2 regions of the Mycobacterium sp. NBC_00419 genome follow, and region 1 is predicted to be linked to the other one. Evidence: riboswitches for the same ligand, from Rfam matches in the RefSeq annotation. Region 1 holds a riboswitch; the other holds the start of a gene.

Region 1 (5,612 bases):
CTGCAGCACAACGCCGTCGGGCCCGCGGCCCCGGTCAAGGACATCATGTCGGAGATCGCCGGTATCGACCTCGACCGCACCGAGTGGCCATATATCGGAGCGAAGGCCGGTAACCTGCCCGGCGACTACACGTTCAGCTGGTACGCCGTAGACCGGACCGGGCAGGCGTGGGTGGTCAGCTTTCAGCTGAACTGGCCGCGCTACCACAGCCCGAACGCCGGCGGCTGGGTGATGACGATCATCAAGCAGGTGTTCGGGCTGCTGCCCCGCTACCGCTGACCCCAGCGCACGGTCCACCGGCCGCGAAAGTGCATCAGCGTACGGCTGGCCGGGGCAATATCGATGCGCCAGAACGACTCCGGCGGGGCGTCAAGGGCGACCAGGATCGCCGCGCGCACCACGGCCGGATGGGTGACGGCAGCCAGCCGCACCGGTGTGCCGCTGATGTCGTCCATCCAGTCGCCCACCCGGGCGATCAGTGCCTCGACGGACTCGCCTCCGTGTGGCGCGCCGTCCGGCCGGCTCAGCCAGGTGGCGAGGTCGGCGGGCGGCGGGTCACTGAGCTGACAGCCCCGCCAGCGCCCGACATCGAGGTCGGCGAGCCGGCCGTCCACCGTTGGGTTCAGACCGAACCCTTCGGCGGTCTGACGGGCTCGTACCTCCGGCCCGCTGAGCGCCACATCGACCGGGCCGATATCTGCGGCGGCGTCAATCTGGTTGTAGCCCAGTGCGTTCAGCGGCTCGTCGGCGGCGAATCGTCCGGCTGCCATGGCATCGGTCATGGCGTGGGATACCAGAGTCAGCCGAACGATGTCACTCACACCGGGATGGCTTCCTTCTCCTTGCTGTCAAGCAACCGAGAGAACATGGACGCACCGAGCAGGCCGATCGTCGTCCAGACAATCACCTGCGTGCCCAAGGCGTACAACCGGAACTCATAGAGGTCCGCCGCGGGAAAGCCGGGGAACACGATCATGCCGGCGTCGTTGACGATCGGACCCGGCGTCTCGTTGATGGTCGGCAGGATGAGCATCACGACGACGACCGCGACGATATAGGCGCCGCCTGCCGCGAGAGTCGCATTCCAGGTGCCCAGTTTCGGGTGAAGCTGGAAGGCCAGGTAGACCGCCGCGACCATCAGAAGTGCGGACAGCGCGACCATCAGCAGGTACAGCAGTGCACGTTGCTTGATGGTCTCCTCCAGGCTCGTAGCCGGCGGATTGGGCGGGTACTTGAGTGCGGGCACCACCCACAGGGCAAGGAGCATCGCGGCGGCGACTATAACTGCCAACTTTCGGGCCGAGACGTGATCGATCCGGCTGTAAGCGACGCAGAACACCACTGCGAACAACGCCCCGAGAGCGACGCTGAACGCAAAGACACCAAGGCCCATACCGATATTCGACTGCACGGTGCGGGTGAAGAGCTCCACACCGCCGCCGTGGCCGTGGCCGTGGCCGTCTGCCATCTCCATGGCCTCATGAGCTGCGGAGGTACCGTCCTCGAAATCGATAGCCCGGCCGACGATCGGCTCGATGAAGATCTTCGACCAGATGAACGCGAACACGCCAGCGGCGGCGCCGGCAAGTATGCCGCGCCAGATTATTTTCTTTTCCATGTGCTTAGTCGGGTCCCGTTGCCTCAGTGGCAGGGGAAGCCGAGCAGATGGCGGGCGTCGTGCACGAACTCATGGATGTACATGTTGTCGCCGAAGACCGACGTGGCACCCTGATCCACTCCCACGAAATACAACACCAGTAGCGCAAAGAAGGCCGTTGCGGACAACCACACCACGGCCTTGGCCGCCGAGAGATCGACGGCGCGAGTGGACTTGCGTGCCTCGGGAGACGTCATATCAGTCCTTTCCCGGAATCTTCGCGTCCCGGATAGGTCGATGACGAGCGTCGGGTCTGACTGTCAACAGTGGCGCGACCGTTCTGGACTCTCACCAGATTCCTCGACTCGTCTATTACATCGAGAATCGTAAACCCCTGAGCCGGATTAGCCCGACCCGTACCCCAATTGTTGAGCGGTGTACTTCGCAGCCTCGGTGATGGGCGCGGCCTGAACCGCGGTGCCGTAGGCACAGATCTCGGTCCAGACGTCGCCGAGCTCGGTGGTGTCGAACCGCATCGCGACGATCGCGTTGCCGCCCCGGTTGCGGGCTTCGGTGATCAGCCTGGCCATGGCCTCGTTGCGGCTCTCGGCCAGATTCTTCGTCATGCCCTGCAGTTCCCCGCCGAACATGCTCTTGAAGCCGGCGCCCATCTGCGCGAAGGCGTTGCGCGAGCGGACGGTCAGTCCGAAGACCTCGCCGCACACCCGCTGAATCTCCCAGCCCGGGAGGTCGTTCGTTGTCACTACAAGCATGAGCAGAGGTTAGCGCTCGCGAGTGTGCGCGTGGATACGCAAGCCGCGGCGAGTCCCGTACGAAACGGCACGCTCGCCGTGGGGCCGCAACCGCCGGCGGACATACGAAAGGCCCCCCGGCAGGTGCCGGGGGGCCTTCGCCTGAAACTTCTACTCGCTGGCCGTGCCTGCGCTGGCCAGGTCGGGCTCAGCCGACTCGGGCCGCTTGGGCCCACCGACGAAGGTGAACACCGCATCCTCGCCGGCGCCCTCGCCGTCCCAGTTGTCCACGTCGACGGTGACCATCTGGCCGGGACCGACCTCCTCGAAGAGGATCTTCTCGCTCAAGGCGTCCTCGATCTCGCGCTGAATGGTCCGGCGCAGCGGCCGGGCACCCAGTACCGGATCGAAGCCGCGCTTGGCCAGCAGAGACTTGGCCTTGTCGGTCAGCTCCATCGTCATGTCCTTGGCCTTGAGCTGCTTGGACACCCGGCCCACCATCAGGTCGACCATCGTGATGATCTCTTCGCGGGTGAGCTGGTGGAAGACGATGATGTCGTCGATGCGGTTGAGGAACTCCGGGCGGAAGTGCTTCTTGAGCTCGTCGTTGACCTTCTGCTTCATCCGCTCGTAGTTGTTCTCGCCGCCACCCTGGGTGAAGCCCAGGCCGACCGCCTTGGAGATGTCGGAGGTACCCAGGTTCGAGGTGAAGATCAGCACGGTGTTCTTGAAGTCGACCGTGCGTCCCTGGCCGTCGGTCAGACGGCCGTCCTCGAGGACCTGCAACAGGGTGTTGTAGATCTCCTGGTGTGCCTTCTCGATCTCGTCGAACAGCACCACCGAGAACGGCTTGCGCCGCACCTTTTCCGTGAGCTGGCCGCCCTCTTCGTAGCCGACGTATCCGGGCGGCGCGCCGAAGAGCCGCGATGCGGTGAACCGGTCGTGGAACTCGCCCATGTCGATCTGGATGAGCGCGTCGTCGTCGCCGAACAGGAACTCCGCCAACGCCTTGGACAGCTCGGTCTTACCGACACCGGACGGGCCGGCGAAGATGAACGAACCCGACGGGCGCTTGGGGTCCTTCAGGCCGGCACGGGTGCGGCGGATGGCCTTGGAGACGGCGCGAACGGCGTCTTCCTGCCCGATGATCCGCTTGTGCAGCTCATCCTCCATGCGCAGCAGCCGAGTGGTCTCCTCCTCGGTCAGCTTGAACACGGGGATACCGGTCCAGTTGCCGAGAACCTCGGCGATCTGCTCGTCGTCGACCTCAGCCACGACATCGAGATCACCTGACCGCCACTGCTTTTCACGCTCGGCACGCTGGGCGACCAGCTGCTTCTCGCGATCGCGCAACGATGCCGCCTTCTCGAAGTCCTGCGCGTCGATGGCGCTTTCCTTCTCCCGGCGTGCGTCGGCGATCTTCTCGTCGAACTCACGCAGGTCTGGCGGAGCGGTCATCCGGCGGATGCGCATCCGGGCACCGGCCTCGTCGATCAGGTCGATCGCCTTGTCCGGCAGGAACCGGTCGTTGATGTAGCGGTCGGCCAGGGTCGCCGCAGCCACCACGGCGGCGTCGGTGATCGACACCCGGTGATGGGCCTCGTACCGGTCGCGCAGACCCTTGAGGATCTCGATGGTGTGCGCCACCGTCGGCTCACCGACCTGGACCGGCTGGAACCGGCGCTCCAGGGCGGCATCCTTCTCGATGTACTTGCGGTACTCGTCGAGCGTGGTCGCACCGATCGTCTGCAACTCACCGCGGGCCAACTTGGGCTTGAGGATCGAGGCGGCGTCGATCGCACCTTCGGCGGCTCCTGCGCCGACGAGCGTGTGCAGCTCGTCGATGAACAGGATGATGTCGCCGCGGGTGTTGATCTCCTTGAGCACCTTCTTGAGGCGTTCCTCGAAGTCACCGCGGTAGCGGCTACCTGCGACCAGTGAACCTAGGTCGAGGGTGTAGAGCTGCTTGTCCTTCAGCGTCTCGGGGACCTCGCCGTGCACGATGGCCTGGGCCAGGCCCTCGACGACGGCGGTCTTGCCGACGCCGGGCTCGCCGATCAGCACCGGGTTGTTCTTGGTGCGCCGGCTCAGCACCTGCATGACCCGCTCGATTTCCTTCTCCCGGCCGATGACCGGGTCGAGCTTGCCCTCCATGGCGGCGGCGGTCAGGTTGCGGCCGAACTGGTCGAGGACCAGCGAGGTGGACGGGTTGCCGGACTCGCCGCCGCGGCCGCCGGTGCCGGCTTCCGCGGTTTCCTTGCCCTGGTAGCCCGACAGCAGCTGGATCACCTGCTGGCGCACGCGTGTGAGCTCGGCGCCCAGCTTGACCAGCACCTGGGCCGCGACGCCTTCGCCCTCACGGATGAGGCCGAGCAGGATGTGCTCGGTGCCGATGTAGTTGTGGCCGAGCTGCAGCGCTTCGCGCAGGGACAGCTCGAGAACCTTCTTGGCACGAGGGGTGAACGGGATGTGTCCCGAGGGCGCCTGCTGGCCCTGGCCGATGATCTCCTCGACCTGGCTGCGGACACCCTCGAGGGAAATGCCCAGCGACTCCAGGGACTTGGCGGCTACGCCTTCACCCTCGTGAATAAGACCCAACAGGATGTGCTCGGTCCCGATGTAGTTGTGGTTGAGCATCCGGGCTTCTTCTTGCGCCAGGACGACGACCCTGCGGGCACGGTCGGTAAATCTCTCGAACATCGGTGGTTACCTGCTCTCCATCACGATTAGGTACGACGGTAGGCACCGCGCGCCTGTCGTCCACTCTAATGGGCGGCTCCAGGAGGTGCCCTCCCTTGCCCACCCATTCCGCATCACAGCGGTAGACACAGCACATCAACGCAGGAGAACGCCGATTCGTTTCCGGTAATCAGCGGCCTTGGCTTCGCCGCGAGCGAAAGTGGCTGACGAGACGATGACGGGGGCCGACCGGCTCCCCGATAAAGGTCGCCGTTTCAGGTCGCCGCGTGGAACGCGTCGATGATGTCGGCCGGAATACGGCCGCGGGTCGACACCTTGTGGCCGTTGCGGCGGGCCCAGTCGCGAATGGCAGCGCTCTGCTCGCGATCGATGGACGCGCGGCCCCGTCCCGGCGGGCCGGAGCGGCCACGACGGCGGCCACCGACACGGCGGCCCGCCTCGAGCCACGGCTTCAGCTCGTTGCGAAGTTTCTGCGCATTCTTGGCGGAAAGATCGATCTCATAGCTCACGCCGTCGAGCGAGAATTCAACTGTTTCGTCGGCCGCACCTTCACCGTCGAAATC
Region 2 (5,612 bases), 2.4 Mb from region 1:
GAGTCGGGCCGCGAGCTCCTCGGCGTTGCCGGTCTGCGACGCCCACAGCACCCACGGGCCGGGCACCGAGGCGGGTTCGACGGAAACTCGCGAATATGTTCCGGCCAGGAGACCGTCAACCCACAGCCGTACCGGCCTGCTGATCGGCGCGGATTCCGGGAGCACCGGAACGCCGACGACGTCGCCGCCCAGTGCCGCGAAAAATCCTGCCAGGTATTGCCTTTCGTCACCGGAGGGTTCCGCACCGGTGATGGTCTTGGCGGGGCGCAGGCTCACCGCGCACACCTTCAGTTCGGGTTGCAGGGAATCCGCGTCCACGGCATCACTGGTCAAGGCGTTGATCGCCAGGTATTCGCCGTGTTCGTCGTTCCAGTGGAACGGCGCGAAACAATTACCCGGCCGGACCCGGTCTGTGACGACGGCGGGCAGCACAGCCCGGCCCCGCCGGGATTGCAGTTCGACGGCTTGCCCGTCGGCGATACCGAGGGCGGTGGCGTCGTCGGGGTTGATCTCGACGAAGGGGTTGCCGTTGAGTTTGTTGAGCTTGGTGACCCGGCCGGTCTTGGTCATGGTGTGCCACTGGTGCGGCAGCCGGCCGGTGTTCAACACGAACGGATAGTCGTCGTCGGGCAATTCACGAGCATCCAGGTGCGGACGGGCGTGGAACACCGCACGGCCGGAGGGCGTGGGGAATGTCAGGACGCCGTCATTGAGATAGCGAATGGGGTGACGATCCTGCTCATCGCCGGGCGGGCACGGCCATTGCACCGGCGTTTCGCGCAGCCGCTGATAGCTCGCGCCGCGAATGTCGTATCCGGTCTTGGGATTGGCGAATCGCCGGATCTCATCGAAGATCTGCTCGCTGGACTCAAAGGCGAAGTGCGCACCGAATCCCATGGCGTCGGCCACCTGACAGATCAGCTGCCAGTCCGGGCGGGAATGCCCGGCGGGTGAAACACATTCGCGCACCATGGTCAGTGTGCGCTCGGAGTTCACCATCACCGCATCGGCTTCGGCCCACAGGGCTGCGGGCAGGACGATGTCGGCGTAGCGGTTGGTGGCGGTGTCACTGTAGGCATCCTGCGTGACCACCAGTTCGGCGGTCTCCAGGCCGGTGATCACGGTCGTGCGGTTGGGCACGCTGGCCACCGGGTTGGTGCAGATGATCCAGCAGGCCTTGATGTCTCCGGCGGCCATCTGCTCGAACATATCGATGGTCCCGCGGTTCGTGTGGGGGCGGATCGTCCCGGGCTCCACGCCCCATACCGACTCCACAAACGACCGGTCCTCAGCGCTGACCACAGAACGTTGCCCTGGTAATCCCGGTCCCATGTAACCCATTTCGCGGCCACCCATCGCGTTGGGCTGACCGGTCAGCGACATCGGGCCACTACCGGGCCGGCAGATCGCCCCGGTGGCCAGGTGCAGGTTGCAGATGGCGTTGGTGTTCCAGGTGCCGTGGGTGCTCTGGTTGAGGCCCATCGTCCACAACGACATCCATTCGCCCGCGTCGGCGATCATTGTCGCGGCGGTGCGGATGTCGGCCTCGGGCAGGCCGGTGAGTTCGGCCACCCGCGCGGGCGGATAGTCGGCGAGGAACTCTCCCATCGCCTCCCAGCCTTCGGTGTGCTCGGCGATGAAGCCGGTGTCGATATCGCCGGATGCCACCAGCAGGTGCAGCAAGCCGTTCAACAGCGCCAGGTCGGTGCCCGGCCGGATCTGCAGAAACAGGTCGGCCTTGTCGGCGGTGGCGGTGCGGCGCGGGTCGACGACGATCAGCTTGGCCCCGGCCCGCAGCCGATCGGCCATCCGAAGGAACAGGATCGGATGACAGTCGGCCATGTTGGCGCCGATGACGAAGAACAGATCCGCACAGTCGAAATCGGCATAGGAACCGGGTGGTCCGTCGGCGCCGAGCGATTGCTTGTAACCCGTCGCCGCGCTGGCCATGCACAGCCGCGAGTTGGACTCGATGTTGACGGTGCGGATGAAACCCTTGGCCAGTTTGGTGGCCAGGTACTGCGCTTCCAGTGACATCTGGCCCGAGACGTACAGGGCGATCGAGTCCGGTCCGTGCCGGTCCTGGATCTCGCGCAGCCGGGCGCCAACCGTCGCGACGGCGTCGCCGACGTCGGCAACAACGAATTCCTCACCGCGCGCCGGTCGCATCAAGGCGTCGACCGCACGGCCCTCACCATTGCCCATCAACTCGGCATGGGTGGCGCCCTTGATGCACAGTCGGCCGAGGTTGGTGGGGTGGAGCCGGTCACCGACGACATTGGCGATGACCGGACCCGCCGGGCCGAGCTTGGTGCGCACGTCGATGCCACACCCGACGCCGCAGTACGAACATGCGGTACGGATGGCCTGTGCGCACTGAACCTCGGCAGCCACGGACCTACCGTGCCCGGCGAACATTACGGGAGCTGCCGAGGCGCGTTAGCGCGAAGATAAGCCCCGCTCACATTGCCCGCGGCGCCGCTGTGAGGTCAGGCCGGGTTGAGCAGCCTCGGGGTGAACAGCATCGAGTCCTTCATCCGGTGCAGACCCTTGGCCGCGGCCAGCACACCGAGATCGGCCAGCGGCTCGACGATGATCACCGTCATATAGGCCGCGCCGAAGGTGGCGACACTGGCGACGGTCTGACCGCTGAAACCTTCGCCGTAGAAGGCCCAGAACGCCACCCACGACACGATGCCCGCCTGATAGGTCGTCGACAGGGCCAGCGCCTGGCGGTACTTCAGCTGCACGTACGGCGTCTGCGGCGCGATCACGCGGTTGGCCACCAGTTGCAGGGCGAACAGCGGCACCAGCAGCGTGGTGACGTTCATGCCGTACTGCGGCAGGTCGAACGGAGCGAAGAACAACCCCTGGAGCAGCAGGCCCGCGGCCAGACCGAACGCGGCCGGCGCCATACCGAACAGCAGGAACAGTGTCGAACCCAGGATCAGGTGCACCTCGGAGATCCCCACCGGATAGTGCGGGAACACCTGGAAGAACGTGAACACCAGCGCCGTGGTGGCCGCACTGCGCAGCAGCAGAGCGCCGATACCGCGCTCCTTGATCAGCTGCCAGGCGGTGTAGGCGCCGTATGCACCGGCACCGCCGGCGCTGACGTAACTGAGAATGATCTTCGGGCCTTCGACAATCCCGGGCTCAATATGCACGGAAGTTCCCTTCGGGACGCAGCAATGGCCATCGCCCGATTCCACGAGGCGATGCCCGCCGGGTGCGGCGCACCCGGCACAGCTGGCAGGTCTTCGGACTCGCGGGCGCGCATCGTAAGGATGCACCTACTGGCCGTCGCTTCCCGGCCGCACGAATTCTGCGGCCAGTGCCGATGACGGCGGTCGTTCCTGCATACCGCTGCGGGACAGTCCCGGATTCACACCGGGTTCCCTCTCGCGATGCGCCACCTGCTCACATCGCTCGATTCCGGGACCGTGAGCCCCGGTAAACCATCTGCGCGGTGGACATTACCTCCCGGGCCGCCGCCGGACGATGTAAGACTTGTCAACATGGCGACCGCGTCGTACCACCATGGCAACCTGCGCCAAGCGCTGCTGGAGCACGGCGTCGAACTGGCCCGCACCGGCGGCCCTGACGCGGTGGTGTTGCGTGACGTGCAGCGGTTGGCCGGAGTCAGCAACTCCGCCGCCTACCGGCATTACGCCGATCGCCAGGCGCTGCTGGGCGCGGTGCAGGTCTACGGGATGGGCCAACTGGGCGATGCGATGCTGGAATCGCTTGCCGCCGTACCCAACCGGGGGCGGCGCGAGCACCGCGCCCTGGCCCGCTTCCGCGCCACCGGACAGGCCTATATCGATTTCGCGCTGACCGAGCCCGGCTTGTTCCGTACCGCGTTCGCGCCGGGCGGGCCGAACCCGAGCGACGAGACCGTCGAGCCGGGGCGACATCCGTTCCAGATTCTCACCGGCTGCATTGACGATCTGGTGGCTGCCGGCGTGCTCACCGCCAGTCGCCGAGACGGCGTGGATGAAGCGGCCTGGGCCGCGGTGCACGGCCTTGCCACATTGTTTCTGGACGGCCCGCTCAACTACGCAGAGGCCCCGCGCAAGCAGCTGATCGCCGATCGCCTCCTCGATCTGTTGGCCGAAGGCGTCCGCTAGATCTCACATGTTGACAGTGTCAACAAGTACTGCCATGCTTGCCGATGTTAACGCTGTCAACATGAAAGTCGCCGCCCATGACCGCTGGCACCCTCCCCCATACCCACGGGACCGCGGCGCACGCCGCACCACCGCGCATCCGGCCGATCGCGATCCTCGCTGTCGTCCTCGTCGCGGCCCTGGCCATCAATGTGGAAACCACGATCGTCAATGTCGCTCTGCCAACTCTGAATTCGGCGCTGGGAGCCTCCACCCGGGGCCTGCAATGGATCGTCGACGCCTACAACCTGGCCTTCGCCGCGCTGGTGCTGGCCGGTGGCACCGTCGGTGACAAGTTCGGCAGACGCGGGACGTTGATCGCCGGACTGATCCTGTTCGCGATCAGCAGTGTCGGTGCCGCGCTGTGCACCACCACCGGTGAACTGATCGCCATGCGCCTGGTGATGGGTATCGCCTCCGCGCTCATCTACCCGACCACGCTGGCCATCATCACCGACACGTTCCGCGATCCCCGCCAGCGGGCGGCCGCCATCGGTGTCTGGGGTGCCGTCACCGGGCTGGGCGTGGCCATCGGGCCGATCATGGGCGGCGCACTGCTGGAGGGGTTCTGGTGGGGCAGCCTGTTTCTCGCACTGGCGCCCATCGCACTGCTGGCCGCCCTGGCCGCGCCGTTCGTCATCCCCGCGTCCGCACGAGACCGGCAATCGCGGGTCGACCGCGGCGGTCTGGTGCTCTCGGTGGTGATGCTCGGCGCCCTGGTCTACACGATCATCGAGGCCCCGTCGCACGGGTGGTCGAGCGCACCGACACTGATCGGGTTCGCCGTCGCACTGGCCGCCGCGGTGAGCTTCGCGTGGTGGGAGCGCAGACACCCCGACCCGCTGATCGACGTCACGCTGTTCACCAACCTGCGCTTCAGCGCAGCCAGTGGCGCGGTCACCGTCGCCTTCTTCGCACTGTTCGGGTTCATCTTCATCATCACCCAGTTCATGCAGTTGCTCCAGGGCAACAGCCCGCTGGAAACCGGTGTCCGGATCCTGCCGGTGGCGCTGTCGATCGCCATCGGCTCGGTGCTCGGCACCCAGCTCGCGGTGCGCGCAGTCGGCACCAAAGCCGTTGTCTTCGTTGGTCTTCTGATGATGTCGGGATCCTTTGCCTGGATAGCGGCAAGCGACCTCGGGGTGACCTACCCGGTGATGGCCGCGCAGATGGTGCTGCTCGGTGGCGGCCTCGGGCTCACCAGCGCACCGGCCACCGACTCGATCATGGGGGTGGTGCGACCCGAGCAGGCCGGTGCGGGCTCGGCCGTCAATGACGCCACCCGCCAGGTGGGCGGCACCCTCGGTGTCGCCGTGATCGGCAGCGTCTTCTCCACGATCTACATCCGGCACCTGGCCGACAACCAGCTGTTGCAGGCCATGCCGGCGTCGGCACAGTCCATCGCCAAGGAAGGTCTGGCCCAGGGGCTGGCGGTGGCCGCCC

Evidence for each region. A riboswitch is a leader RNA that binds a small molecule or an ion and turns the genes downstream of it on or off. The one in region 1 is predicted to bind cobalamin.
Region 2: another riboswitch for cobalamin. It lies ahead of OG976_RS26030 (energy-coupling factor ABC transporter permease); the one in region 1 lies ahead of OG976_RS10890 (CbtB domain-containing protein).

The regions. Positions count from the first base shown of each region.
Region 1 is NZ_CP107931.1:2,286,527-2,292,138, forward strand. Features, by position in the region: gene OG976_RS10875 (serine hydrolase) at 1-279, shown strand, start outside; gene OG976_RS10880 (histidine phosphatase family protein) at 270-821, opposite strand; gene OG976_RS10885 (CbtA family protein) at 818-1,618, opposite strand; gene OG976_RS10890 (CbtB domain-containing protein) at 1,642-1,794, opposite strand; cobalamin riboswitch at 1,802-2,001, opposite strand; gene OG976_RS10895 (YbjQ family protein) at 2,002-2,370, opposite strand; gene clpC1 (ATP-dependent protease ATP-binding subunit ClpC) at 2,521-5,049, opposite strand; gene lsr2 (histone-like nucleoid-structuring protein Lsr2) at 5,304-5,612, opposite strand, start outside.
Region 2 is NZ_CP107931.1:5,452,609-5,458,220, reverse strand. Features, by position in the region: gene OG976_RS26035 (bifunctional nitrate reductase/sulfite reductase flavoprotein subunit alpha) at 1-2,394, opposite strand, end outside; gene OG976_RS26030 (energy-coupling factor ABC transporter permease) at 2,490-3,167, opposite strand; cobalamin riboswitch at 3,235-3,432, opposite strand; gene OG976_RS26025 (TetR/AcrR family transcriptional regulator) at 3,519-4,130, shown strand; gene OG976_RS26020 (MFS transporter) at 4,208-5,612, shown strand, end outside.